DNA from 2 places in the Agrococcus carbonis genome. Region 1 is predicted to be linked to the other one. Evidence: predicted binding sites of a transcription regulator. Region 1 holds the regulator's gene; the other holds the start of a gene.

Region 1 (6,773 bases):
CGCGCCGTCCGTTCCGGCGGCGCCCGAAGCCCACCCGAGAAGGACCCGTGAGCCCCCGAGCGACCAAGGCCCTCGAGCCCGCCGCGACCGATCCGGCGCAGATCCGCAACTTCTGCATCATCGCGCACATCGACCACGGCAAGTCGACCCTCGCCGACCGGATGCTGCAGCTCACCGGCGTCGTCGACGACCGCTCGATGCGCGCGCAGTACCTCGACCGCATGGACATCGAGCGCGAGCGCGGCATCACGATCAAGTCGCAGGCCGTGCGCATGCCGTGGGCCGTCGACGGCGAGCCGTACGCGCTCAACATGATCGACACCCCCGGGCACGTCGACTTCACCTACGAGGTGAGCCGCTCGCTCGCCGCGTGCGAGGGCGCGATCCTGCTCGTCGACGCGGCGCAGGGCATCGAGGCGCAGACCCTCGCCAACCTCTACCTGGCGATGGAGAACGACCTCGAGATCATCCCCGTGCTCAACAAGATCGACCTGCCGGCCGCCGACCCGGAGAAGTACGCGGCCGAGATCGCGGGCCTCATCGGCGGCGACCCGGCAGACGTGCTGCGCGTGAGCGGCAAGACCGGCGAGGGCGTCGAGGCGCTGCTCGACCGCGTGGTGCAGACCATCCCCGCGCCCGTCGGCGACGTCGACGGCCCGGCGCGCGCGATGATCTTCGACTCCGTGTACGACGCCTACCGCGGCGTCGTCACCTACGTGCGCATGGTCGACGGGCGGCTCGCGCCGCGCGAGCAGATCCAGATGATGTCGACCGGCGCCCGCCACGAGCTGCTCGAGATCGGCGTCTCGAGCCCCGAGCCGCGCCCGTCCCAGGGCCTCGGCGCCGGCGAGGTCGGCTACCTCATCACGGGCGTCAAGGACGTGCGCCAGTCGAAGGTCGGCGACACCGTCACCTCGTTCCGCACGCCTGCCGAGCAGCCCCTCAAGGGCTACGCCGACCCGAAGCCGATGGTGTTCTCGGGGCTGTACCCGATCGACGGCAGCGACTACCCGGTGCTGCGCGAGGCGCTCGACAAGCTCAAGCTCTCGGATGCGGCGCTCGTCTACGAGCCCGAGACCTCGGTCGCGCTCGGCTTCGGCTTCCGCTGCGGGTTCCTCGGCCTCCTGCACCTCGAGATCATCACCGAGCGCCTCCGCCGCGAGTTCAACCTCGACCTCATCGCGACGGCGCCGAGCGTCGTCTACGAGGTGGAGACCGAGGACCGCAAGGTCCACACCGTCACGAACCCGAGCGAGTTCCCCGAGGGCAAGATCCACTCGGTCGTCGAGCCGATGGTGCGCGCGACGATCCTCGCGCCCAAGGACTACGTCGGCGCGATCATGGAGCTGTGCCAGTCGCGCCGCGGCACGCTCGGTGGCATGGAGTACCTCTCGGAGGACCGCGTCGAGCTGCGCTACCGGCTGCCGCTCGGCGAGATCGTCTTCGACTTCTTCGACCAGCTGAAGTCGAAGACGCAGGGCTACGCATCCCTCGACTACGAGCTCGACGGCGAGGAGGAGGGCGACCTCGTCAAGGTCGACATCCTGCTGCAGGGCGAGCAGGTGGATGCGTTCAGCGCGATCGTGCACCGCGACAAGGCCTACGCCTACGGCGTGCTCATGGCCGGGAAGCTGCGCGAGCTCATCCCGCGGCAGCAGTTCGAGGTGCCGATCCAGGCCGCCGTCGGCGCCCGCATCATCGCCCGCGAGACCATCCGCGCGATCCGCAAGGACGTGCTCGCCAAGTGCTACGGCGGCGACATCACCCGCAAGCGCAAGCTGCTCGAGAAGCAGAAGGAGGGCAAGAAGCGCATGAAGATGGTCGGCCGCGTGGAAGTGCCCCAGGAGGCGTTCATCGCCGCGCTCTCGAGCGGCGAGACGAAGAAGGAAGCGAAGTAGGCAGCACGATGAAGCCCATCCGCGAGCGCGCCACGAACTACGGCTCCGTCGGGGCCACCGCCCACTTCGACTTCCACCGGTACCCGCCGAAGGGCTTCGAGGTCGTGCAGCTGCGCAGCCGCATCGGCCACGGCCGGCCCCGCTACGACGCCGCTGTCGCGGCGCTGCGCACCTGGAAGGTGCAGCGGCTCGCCGGCATCGAGGTCGACGTCGTCGGCACCGAGGAGGGCACCGTCTACCGCCCGGTCGGCTTCGACGGCGACGAGGCGACCCGCGCGGCGAGCATCGAGCCGCAGCAGGACTTCGGCCCCGACGGCGAGCCCTTCCTGCAGCCGGGCGACTCGGTCGACCAGCGCGTGCGCCTGCTCGGCATCCAGTTCCACGGCCCGATGCGCGTCATCGCGGTCGAGGAGGAGGCCAACAGCCACGGGGTCATCCTCGGCACGCTCGAAGGCCACCCCGAGGCGGGCGAGGAGCGCTTCACCGTCGAGATCGCCGACGACGAGACCGTCTTCCTGCACTTCCGCGCCATCGTGCGGAACGCCGCGTGGTACGCGAAGCTCGGCAAGCCGTTCGCGAAGGCGCTCCGGGCCAGGTACCACGACCGCTATATGAACGTGCTGCGGTCGATCGACGTGCGCTGACGATGGGACGCCTGCCCGACGGCGAGGCGGCTCCCGCCGACGGCCGGCTGCCCGAGGGCACCGCGGCCGACGCACCGTTCGGCACCTACATCCACGTGCCGTTCTGCTCGGTGCGCTGCGGCTACTGCGACTTCAACACGTACACGGCCGACGAGCTCCGCGGCGCGACCCGGGCGGGCTACCCCGGCGACGTCGCCCGCGAGATCGCGCTCGCCCGCGACGTGCTCGGCGAGCTGGGGCCCCTGCGGCCCATGCGGACCGTCTTCTTCGGCGGCGGCACCCCGACGCTGCTGCCCGCGGACGACCTCGTCGCGATGCTCGAGGGCGTGACGGATGCGTTCGGCCTCGCCGAGGGTGCGGAGGTCACGGTCGAGGCCAACCCCGACTCGATCGACGCCGCCGGGCTCGCGCGGCTCCGCGACGGCGGCGTCACGCGCGTCTCGGTCGGCATGCAGTCGGCGGTGCCGCACGTGCTCGCGGCGCTCGACCGCACCCATGACCCCGAGCGCGTGCCGCTGGTGGTCGAGTGGGCCCGCGACGCGGGGCTCGAGGTGAGCGTCGACCTCATCTACGGCGCGCCGGGGGAGTCGCTCGGCGACTGGCAGCGCTCGCTCGACGCCGCCGCCGCGATGGCGCCCGACCACGTCTCCGCCTACGCGCTCATCGTCGAGGAGGGCACGGCGCTCGCCCGCCGCATCCGTCGCGGTGAGCTCGCCGCACCCGACGACGACCTGCAGGCGGCGATGTACGAGGCGGCGGATGCGACGCTCGGCGCCGCGGGCTACTCCTGGTACGAGGTGTCCAACTGGGCGCGCGACGGGCGCGTCGCCCGGCACAACCTCGCCTACTGGCGCGGCCACGACTGGTGGGGCTTCGGGCCCGGCGCGCACAGCCACGTCGGCGGCGTGCGCTGGTGGAACGTCAAGCATCCGGCCGCCTACCGCGACCGGCTCGCGGCCGGCGCCTCGCCGGCGCTCGCGCGCGAGGTGCTCGACGACGAGACGCGCCGCGTCGAGCGCGTGCTGCTCGAGTCGCGCATCGCCGAGGGGCTGCCGGTCGGGCTGCTCGAGCCCGAGGGGCGCCGCGCGGTCGCGGGCCTCGTCGCCGACGAGCTCGTGGACGGCAGAGCCGCCCTCGCCGGCCGGGTGGTCCCGACGCTGCGAGGGCGGCTCCTGGCCGACGCGGTCGTGCGCCGGCTGCTGCCGTGAGGCGCGGCTACTTCACGAGCCGCCAGTTGAACGGGTAGCGGTACGAGCCGCCGCCGTTGACGCGCATCGCGCCGATGATCGAGAAGATCACCTGCAGCAGGCCCGGCACCCAGTAGAGCGCCATCAGGATGAAGCCGATGCCGACGATGCTGAGGATGGTGCCGACAACGATGAGGCCGATCGCCAGGATCGTCATGAAGATGCCGAAGTTCAGCGCCTCCTTCGACTCCTGCCGCGCGAAGGCGCTGCGGTCCTTGTAGATGAGGAAGACGATCAGCGGGCCGATCCAGCCGCCCCAGCCGCCCGTGACGATGGTCGACAGGCCGGAGAGGTGGCCCCACATGCCGGCGTTCTTCTCGTCCACGGGCGACATGGGGGCGCCGGCGGCGTACTGCGGCTGACCGGGAGCGCCGTACTGCGGCTGGCCAGGGGCGCCGTACTGGGCGCCGTACTGCGGCTGGCCGCCCGGGGCGCCGTACGGCTGCTGGCCCTGGCCGTAGCCGGCCTGGCCCTGTCCGTAGCCCGCCTGGCCCTGCCCGTACGGGTGCTGGTCCTGCCCAGCGCCGTAGGTCGGCGCGCTCGACTGGCCCTGCGGGGCGCCGTACTGCGGGGCGCTGGGCGTCTGCGGTGCGCCGGGCGCCTGGCCGTAGCCGGATGCGGCCTGGGCGTTCGGGTCCACGGCGTCGCCGCTGCCCGGCGCCGGCTGCTGCTGGCCGTGCTGCCAGCCCTGGCCGGGATCGGCGGGCTCGCTGAAGGCGGGCTGGCCGGGGGCCTCGGGCCCCGCTCCGGCGGCGGGCGACGAGAAGGACTGGGCGGGCTCGCCGACGCCGGGCGCGGCGGGCGCGCTGGGCGCGGCGTGCTGCTCGTCGGTCACGGAGAATCCGTCGACCGGCTGCTCGGCAGGATCGTGCTCGCCCGGGCGAGGAGCGTTGGGATCGGACATGGCGTGCCTTTCTCGGATGTCGACGCGGGCCGCCGAGGCGACTGCCGCTACCGCCATTGTGCGCGCGATCGCCTGGAGATCCTCTTCGAACCGCGGCGGGTCGCGGTAGGATTGGCAGTCAGCAGTTGAGAGTGCCAGCACAGACGGGGAGGGGAGCGATGGTCTCGGATCGTGGCCTCGAGGTCCTGCGCGCGATCGTGCAGGACTACGTGGCGCTGCGCGAGCCGGTCGGCTCGAAGGCGATCGTCGAGCGCCACGCCTTCGGCGTCTCCGCCGCCACCATTCGCAACGACATGGCGCTGCTCGAGGAGGAGGAGCTCATCGTCGCTCCCCACACCTCCTCCGGCCGCGTGCCCACCGACAAGGGCTACCGCGTCTTCGTCGACCGCCTGCAGCGCATGCAGCCGCTCACGCAGGCGCAGCGGCTCGCCATCACGCGCTTCCTCGACGAGTCGGTCGACCGCGACGACGTGCTCGACCGCACCGCCCGGCTGCTCTCGCAGCTCACGAACCAGGTCGCGCTCGTGCAGGTGCCGATCCGGCGGCATGCGCTCGTGCGCCGCGTCGAGCTCGTCGCGGTCTCGGAGCGCCGGGTGCTCGCGGTGCTCATCCTCGACTCCGGCAGGGTCGAGCAGCGGGTGCTCGACGCCGGCCAGCGCATCGACCCCGAGCAGGCGGGCGCGCTCGGGCGCGCGTTCACCGAGATGATCGGCGACCGCTCGCCTGCCGACGCCCAGCAGCGCCTCGCCGAGGCCGCCGCATCCGCCCCCGCCTCGCTCGGCCCCGCGACCGCCGCCGTCGCGCATGCGCTCGGCGAGATGCTGCAGACGGGCGGCGGCGACCGCATCGTGATGGCGGGCGCCTCGAACCTGGTGCGCGAGGAGCGCGACTTCCACGGCACCGTCACCCCCGTGCTCGACGCGATCGAGGAGCAGGTCACGCTGCTGCGCCTCTTCGCCGAGATGGGCGGCGACGGCGGCGTGGCCACCCGCATCGGCCGCGAGCTGCACGGGCCGCTCGGCGAGGCGTCGATCGTCGCATCGACGTACTCGACCGACGGCATCGAGGGCCACGTGGGCGTGCTGGGCCCCACCAGGATGGACTACGCAGGGAACATGGCCGCGGTGCGCGCAGTGGCGCGCTACCTCACGCGGCTGCTGAGCGAGGACTGAGTGACCGACCACTACGAGACCCTCGGCGTCGCCCGCGACGCCGCCCAGGACGAGATCAAGAAGGCGTACCGCAGGCTCGCCCGCGAGCTGCACCCCGACGTGAACCCCAGCGAGGACGCGGCGGAGCGGTTCAAGGACGTCACGCACGCCTACGACGTGCTCGGCGACCCGCAGTCGCGCGCGGAGTACGACCGCGGCCCGATGCCCGGCATGGGCGGCGCCGGCTCGTTCGGCTTCGGCGACATCTTCGAGCAGTTCTTCGGCGGCGGCCGCTCGAGCGGCCCTCGCTCGCGGCGACAGCCGGGGCAGGACAGCCTGCTGCGCGTCGACCTCGACCTCGCCGACGTCGTCTTCGGCGTGCACCGCGAGCTGCGCGTGCAGACCGCCGTGCTGTGCGAGACGTGCGAGGGCGCCGCGACCGCGCCCGGCACCAGCCCCGAGCGCTGCCTGCAGTGCGGCGGCTCCGGGCACGTCCAGCGCCAGGTGCGCTCGCTGCTCGGCAACGTCGTCACGAGCCAGCCCTGCGGCGTCTGCCAGGGGTACGGCACCGTCATCCCGCAGCCGTGCCACACGTGCGCCGGCCACGGCCGCGTGCGCGCCGAGCGCACGATCCCGGTCGACATCCCCGCGGGCGTCGACACGGGGCTGCGCATCCAGCTGCCCGGTCAGGGCGAGGTGGGCGAGGGCGGCGGCCCCGCCGGCACGCTCTACCTCGAGATCAACGTGCGCCACCACGACGTCTTCAGCCGCGACGGCGACGACCTGCTCGGCACCCTCGAGGTGTCGATGCCGGATGCGGCGCTCGGCGCCCGCACCACGGTCGAGGGCATCGACGGGCCCGTCGAGGTCGAGGTGCGCGCCGGCACGCAGTCGGGCGACGTCATCACGATCGGCGACCGCGGCGTCAC
Region 2 (6,773 bases), 980 kb from region 1:
CCGCGCGACGCCTCGTCGCCCATCCCGCTGCCCGTCGACGACGGCGAGCAGCGCCCCATGCGGTCGACCGCCCGCGAATCGGCGCCGGCCCCCACCGCGCAGCACCCGCGCGTCGAGGCGGGCTCGGAGCGCTGGAGCTCCGCGACGCATCCCGATGCCGTCGCGCCCGCAGCCCCCGCCACCGATGCGACGCCCACCGCCGTCGCCCCCAGGCCGGAGGAGCGCGCCGACGCGACCGAGCGCATCCAGGAGCCCACGCTCGTCGAGCGCGTGCAGGTGCAGCGGCCGGGCCTCGGCAAGCGCGAGCGCCGCGGCGCCGTCGTCGCCGGCGCCCTCGGACTGCCGCTCGTCACGCTCGGCCTGATCACGCTCGCGGTGCCGATCGGCGCCTGGTACGTCACGACGGTCTTCAAGTCGGTGATCATGGCGGTCGCGGCGCTGTTCGCGACCGAGTCGCAGGTGCGTGAGCTCGACCGCTCGATCACCGCCGTCGACCCGACCGCCTTCGGCAACGTGTCGTTCTGGCTCATCGTCATCGGCGCAGTGCTCACGATCGGCGGCATCCTGCTGTCGTGGCTCGTGCTGCGCTCGCACGGTGTCTTCCATCCGTTCCTCGTCACGCTCACGGCCGTGCCGATGGCGCTCGGCCTCTCGGCCATCCTGCAGGCGGGCGCGGCCGCGCTCGCCGGGCTCGTCTTCCAGCTCGGCGACGGCGGCATCTCCGCGGTCATCGCCAACGCGCTGTTCGCGCTGCTGCTGTTCCTCGTCGCCGCGGTCGCGATCGCGGTCGCGGTCGGCATCGGCGTGTGGCTGTGGATGGCGTCGGTCTTCCGCGCGACCGTCGTGACCGGCGCCCCGACCACCGCGAAGGGCTGACCTCCGCGCACCATGACCGCCGATCCTGCCGACCCCGCGGGCCCTCCCGGCGCGCCGCCGCCGCCCGGCGCCGACACGCCGGTGCCGGCGGATGCGGCCGAGCGGGCCGCTGCCGCGGGCCGCGCGAGGCGGCAGGAGCGCGCGGAGCGAGCGGCTCGCGATCGGCTCGTGCCGACCACGGCCGTCGAGAGCAGGGCCGAGGAGCGGGCGCGGATGCGGCGGGCGCGGCTCGGCCTCACCGCGGCGCCGTCGCCGATCGGCGCCGGGGTGCCGAACCCCGCGGCCGGCATGCCCGCGGGGCCGTTCGCGCCGCCACCCGGGATGCTGCCGGCGGTCGCGGAGACGATGCCGCAGCGCTTCGCGCCCGCGGGCTGGTCGGCATATGGCGGACGCACCTACGGCGGTACGCCATACGGCCAGCCAGCGAGCCCCTACCCGGCGCCCGTCGGCCCCTATCCGGTAGCCCCCGCCTCATATCCCTATGGCGTCGGCCCGTACCCCTACAGCGTCGCGCCGGCACCGTTCCCTCAGCCGATGCCCTACGGGGCAGGCCCGTACCCGGCGGCCCTCATGCTGCCGCCGCGCATCGTGTGGACGAGGCGTCAGCGCTCCGCGGCGCTCCTGAGCTCGTGGCTCGGCCAGACCGTCATGGCGGTCGCGACGCACCTGCTCACCGCGTTCCTCCTGGTCGTCGGCTTCGCCGCGCTCCTGCACGCATCCGGCGACACCGCCGACTTCGAGGCCGACTCGTTCACCTCGGTGATCGCCCGCTGGACGATGCCCGACCGCGTGTGGCCGACGCTCATCGTCGGGCTGCTGATCGGCGGCGGACTGCTCGTGTGCGGGTGGCTGCTCCACGCGCTGTGGGCGAAGTCGGCGGGGCTCGCGAAGCCGCACCGCTCCGCGTGGCTCGCGTGGCTGTGCACCACAGCGTCGACCGGGCTCCTCGGCATCGCCCTGTGGCCCCCGGCGATCGTGTTCGCCTTCACCGCCTCCCTCATGTCGACGAGCGCGTCGCTCACCACGGGCTCGATGTGGTCGACGCTGTTCTGGCTGCTGGGCATCGCCGCCGTGCTCACGGGCGGCGTGGGATTCCTGTTCGGCTGGCTGTTCCTCTCGCAGGCGCGGCCGCGCATCGACATCGCCGCGATCCTGGCGGCCGAGGAGGCCGCGGCGCGTGCCGCCGACGAGGCCGAGCTCACGCGCGTGCGGCTGCGCGGCGAGCCCTCGCGATGAGGGCGCTGCGGGCCGGCCCGCCCGACCCGCTCGACGCGACGCAGCGGGCCGCGGTGCGATCGGCCGGCGCGATCGGCCTCGCCCTCGTCGGGGCCGGGGCGAGCCTGCTGTGGGGGCTGCTCGTCGCGGCGCTCGTGCTCGCGGTGGTGCGCGCGGCGGTCATCGACCTCTTCGACGACGTCGAGTGGGGCCTCGCGGTCGTCGCGTGGATCGAGGCGCTCGACCTCTCGTGGCTCGTGCCGATCGTCGCGGTGCTGCTGCTGGTCGCGGCGTCGTCGATCGCGCTCGGATGCTGGGCGAGCGAGCGGCGGATGCTGCGGGCCGGCGTCGTGGGAGCCACCGTCGTCACCGCGCGGGGCGCCGCCCTCGGCACCGGCCTGCAGGCGGTGCTCTCGACGCTCTCGAGCTGGGTGCTCGGCCTGCTGCTGCTCCTGACCGGCGTGGTCGGCTTCTGGATCGTCGCCGGGCTCTGGCTCGTCGGCTCGATCGCCGCGTCGGCCCTCATCGGCTGGCTCGCCGGCCCGCGCACGTGGCTCGCGGTCGCGCGCCGGGAGGCGCGTCGCGCCGCTGCCGGGGTCTGAGGCGGGTCGGGCGCGGACCTGGCCGATCGTCACCGGAGTATTTCCGCGTTCAGCGACTGCATGAGTGGATAGTCCACGCATGGCACGCGAGGCGCGTGGATCTTCCGGCGCCGCCCGGGCAGCACGGCGGCGGCGCCCTGCCGTGACGGCCCGAGGGCCGCGGGGGCAGGACGCCGCCGTGGGGGAGGTCAGGCGGATGCGCCGCTCGCGGCCGTCTCCGATGAGGCGCCGCTCGAACTGCTGCTCGAGCCGGATCCCGCGCTGATCTCGCTGCGGCCGTCGCGCTGCTCGACCGCGATCTTGCGGGGCTTCGCCCGCTCGGCGATCGGGATCGTCAGCATCAGCACGCCGTGCTGGTAGTCGGCCTTGATGTGGTCGAGGTCGACGTCGTTGCCGAGCCCGAGCTGGCGGATGTAGCGGCCGGCGGGCCGCTCCTGCGCGAGCCACTGCGCGCCGTCGACGGCGCCGATCGTCCGCTCTGCCTGGATGGTGAGCGTGTTGGCGTCGACGTCGAGGTCGATCGAGCCCGGGTCGATGCCCGGCAGGTCGACGTTGACGACGTAGTGGTCGCCCGCGCGGTAGAGGTCCATCGGCATCCAGCTCGCGGAGCGCTGCGTGCCGCCGCTCGTCAGCAGGCGCGCGGCCATGCGGTCCATCTCGCGGAAGGGATCGAAGGTCAGTGCCATGACAACCACCTCCTCATCGCGGGCCGTCGCCCTGTGCGGCGGCCCCGTGTGTCTGGCAGCTCCCCGGGTGGTGCGACCCGGGTCTGCTCCTATTGTTGGCACTCTTCCTTAGAGAGTGCTAATTGCTCGCTCCCGGATCGCTCAGAGCGCCGCCTCGCGCGAGCGAGGGCGGGGGCGCACCCGACGGAAAGCCGGGGGAGCATCCTCCGGTCAACCCCCTGCCGAGACCTGCCCCGGCACGCGAGGCTCGAAGCGCTGCCGCGGTCCGCCGCGCACTCGCAGCCCGACCCCAGCACCAGGAGGAGCCATGCACGAGCTCGTGCTCGACGCATCCGACATCCACAAGTCCTACGGCAGCGGCGACAGCCGCTTCGATGCGCTCAAGGGGGTGTCCCTGCAGGTGCGCCGCGGCGAATCGCTCGCGATCGTCGGCAAGAGCGGCTCGGGCAAGTCGACCCTCATGCACATCCTCGCGCTGCTCGACGCGCCCGACGCCGGCACCCTGCGCATCGACGGCACCGACACCGCACAGCTGCGCCGCGCCGAGGTGCAGCGGCTGCGGAACGCCGAGTTCGGCTTCGTCTTCCAGCAGTTCTTCCTCACGCCCGACGCCACCGTGCTCGAGAACGTGATGCTGCCGCTCACGATCGCGGGCGTCGGCCGCCGCGAGCGCACCGAGCGCGCGATGGAGGCGCTGCGAGCGCTCGAGCTCGACGACAAGGCGAAGAACCGCGCCACGGCGCTCTCGGGCGGCCAGAAGCAGCGCGTCGTGATCGCCCGCGCGCTCGTGAACCGGCCGTCGGTGATCTTCGCCGACGAGCCCACCGGCAACCTCGACACCGCCACGGGCGGCATCGTCGAGGGCATACTGTTCGACCTCGTGCGCGAGCAGGGCATCACCCTCGTGGTCGTCACGCACGACGACGAGCTCGCCGCGCGGTGCGACCGCCGCGTGCACCTGCGCGACGGCCTCGTGGTCGGCGCCGACGCATCCGCGCTCGCCGGGGCGGTGGCAGCATGAGGGCGGCCGACGTGCTGGGCTCGGCGGTGCGCAACACCTTCCGCAGCAAGCTGCGCACCTCGCTGACGGTCATCGCGATCGTCATCGGCGCGTTCACGCTCTCGATCACGAGCGCGATCGGCGCGGGCGTCTCGAGCTACATCGACGCGCAGCTCGGCATGGTGGGCGCGCCCCACGCGCTCGTGGTCACCCCGGCGGCGGAGGACGGCGCCGGCGGCGACGGCCCCCGCGAGTACGACCCGGAGCGCTCGGTGGCCGGCGGCGCCGCGGGCCCCGTGGCGCTGAGCGGCATGAGCGCCGCCGACTTCGACGACATCGCCGGGGTCGCCGGCGTCGAACGGGTGCAGCCCATCGCGATGCTCGCGGTCGACTTCATCGAGACCGCCGGCAGCGACCGCTTCGAGCTCGCGATCGACCCGTCGAGCGAGGCGATGCAGTTCGACCTCGCCGCGGGCAGCCACGTCGCCGACGTCGCCGAGCGGCAGCTGCTGCTGCCGACGCCCTACGTCGAGGCGCTCGGGTTCGCCGATGCGGCCGACGCCGTCGGCGCGACGGTGACCCTCGGGGTCACGGATGCGGTGGGCCAGCAGCACGAGGTCACCGCGGTCGTGGCCGGGGTGGCGCAGGCGTCGTTGCTCGAGCCGGGCGCCGAGAGCAACCAGTCCCTCACCGACGCGCTCGTCGACACCGCATCGACCGGTCGCGCCGACAGCGGCGGCGCCGTGCACTACGCAGCCGTCGCCTTCGCGGCGGAGGACGTGACCGACGAGCAGCTGCAGGCGATCAAGGACGACCTCGCGGCGATCGGCTTCCAGGCCATGACGGTCGACGACCAGATCGGCATGTTCCGCGCGGTGATCGACGGGATCGTCAACGTGCTGAACGCGTTCGCGATCATCGCGCTCATCGCCGCCGGCTTCGGCATCGTCAACACGCTGCTCATGAGCGTGCAGGAGCGCACGCGCGAGATCGGCCTCATGAAGGCGATGGGCATGGGCAGCGGACGGGTCTTCGGCCTGTTCACGACCGAGGCGGTGTTCATCGGCCTGCTCGGCAGCGCGATCGGCGCGGGCCTGGCCATCGTGGCGGGCACGCTCGCGAGCGGTGCGCTCGCCGAGACGCTCTTCGCCGAGCTGCCCGGCCTGCAGATCATGCGCTTCGAGGCGGTGCCGGTGCTCACGGTGATGCTCATCGTCATGGCGATCGCGTTCCTCGCCGGCACGCTGCCCGCCCGCCGGGCCGCCCGGCAGCACCCGATCGAGGCGCTCCGCTACGAGTAGGCGAGCGGCTACTCGCGGCCCGGCGCGAGCATGCGCCGGGCCGCGCGCATGCGCACGGGGCGGCACCCCGCATCCGTGAGCGAACGCAGGATCGCCGGCTCGCGCCGCGCGAGCAGGATGCCGCGCTTGATGAGGAACGCGGGCGCCTTCCGCCGCTCGCGCAGGTCGCGCGCGAACCGCAGCCCCATCGTCACCCAGCGCGAGCGCCGCACGACGATCGCGTCGGCGAGGATACCGCGGCGGCGCGCCTCGGCGACGACCTCGCCGACGAAGACGCCCTCCGCGACGAAGCGGGTCGCGCCGCCGAGCGTCACCTCGTGGGTGCCGACGGATGCGCTGCGCGAGATGTCGTAGACGGGCGCGGTCGTGCGCCCGGTGCGCGCGAGCTCCTCGAGGGCGTCGGCCGCGCGGTCGAGGTGCCAGCTGCCCGGGTGGTCCCAGTCGACCTCGCCCGTCGGCAGCCGCGGCAGCAGCGGGTCGCCCGCCTCGCGGTAGTAGTCGTCGAGCCGCAGCACCGGCAGCCCCGAGTGGTGGGCGATGCGCGACTTGCCCGAGCCGGAGGCGCCGCCGACCAGCACGACGCGCGCGAGGGGCTCGTCGGGCGCAGGCATGGATTCGATTCTGCCGGATGCTCGGGGGCAGGTCGGACGCGGACGGCTGCACCCGGAGGAAGCCCGGATCGCAGCTGCGCCAGCGCGATCATCCTTCGGACGCCGACGGCTGCCACCGGAGGAAGTCCGGATCGCAGCTCCGCCGGCGGGATCATCCACATGGGAGACCGGGGATCCGGACTTCCTCCGGGCACCGGCGCCCCGAGGCGCCCGCCCTCAGCCGTTCTCGGTCGGGATGAGCTGCGTCTTCTCGGCGATCTCCACCTCGACGTCGAGCTCGGCCGCGGGCGTCGCGCCCGTGTCGGCCGGCTCGAGCATGTGCTGCGCGAAGAACGCCGTGAGCTCGTCGCGCGCCGTGAGCGGCAGCACGCCCGCGACGTACATGTCGGGCCGCACGATGACGATCGCGCCGTCGCGGCTGATCTCGCGCTCGCGGTGGATGTCGCGGCCGTGGCCGGCCGAGAAGACCTGGTTGATGTCGA

The links. The regulator HrcA, encoded in region 1, represses chaperone genes, less so after heat shock. The targets are predictions, from matches to a motif close to TTNGCACTCGNNNNNNNCGAGTGCNAA.
Region 2: the regulator HrcA is predicted to act here: its motif matches at 3,475-3,501, upstream of BLT67_RS06645 (Hsp20/alpha crystallin family protein).

What each region holds. Positions count from the first base shown of each region.
Region 1 covers NZ_LT629734.1:392,059-398,831, reverse strand. The annotation lists gene lepA (translation elongation factor 4) at 48-1,898, shown strand; gene BLT67_RS01930 (DUF1990 family protein) at 1,907-2,542, shown strand; gene hemW (radical SAM family heme chaperone HemW) at 2,545-3,750, shown strand; gene BLT67_RS01920 (DUF4870 domain-containing protein) at 3,758-4,693, opposite strand; gene hrcA (heat-inducible transcriptional repressor HrcA) at 4,852-5,865, shown strand; gene dnaJ (molecular chaperone DnaJ) at 5,866-6,773, shown strand, end outside.
Region 2 covers NZ_LT629734.1:1,371,960-1,378,732, reverse strand. The annotation lists gene BLT67_RS06660 (hypothetical protein) at 1-876, shown strand, start outside; gene BLT67_RS06655 (hypothetical protein) at 889-2,112, shown strand; gene BLT67_RS06650 (hypothetical protein) at 2,109-2,693, shown strand; gene BLT67_RS06645 (Hsp20/alpha crystallin family protein) at 2,882-3,379, opposite strand; gene BLT67_RS06640 (ABC transporter ATP-binding protein) at 3,687-4,400, shown strand; gene BLT67_RS06635 (ABC transporter permease) at 4,397-5,680, shown strand; gene BLT67_RS06630 (uridine kinase family protein) at 5,689-6,291, opposite strand; gene BLT67_RS06625 (FAD-dependent monooxygenase) at 6,508-6,773, opposite strand, start outside.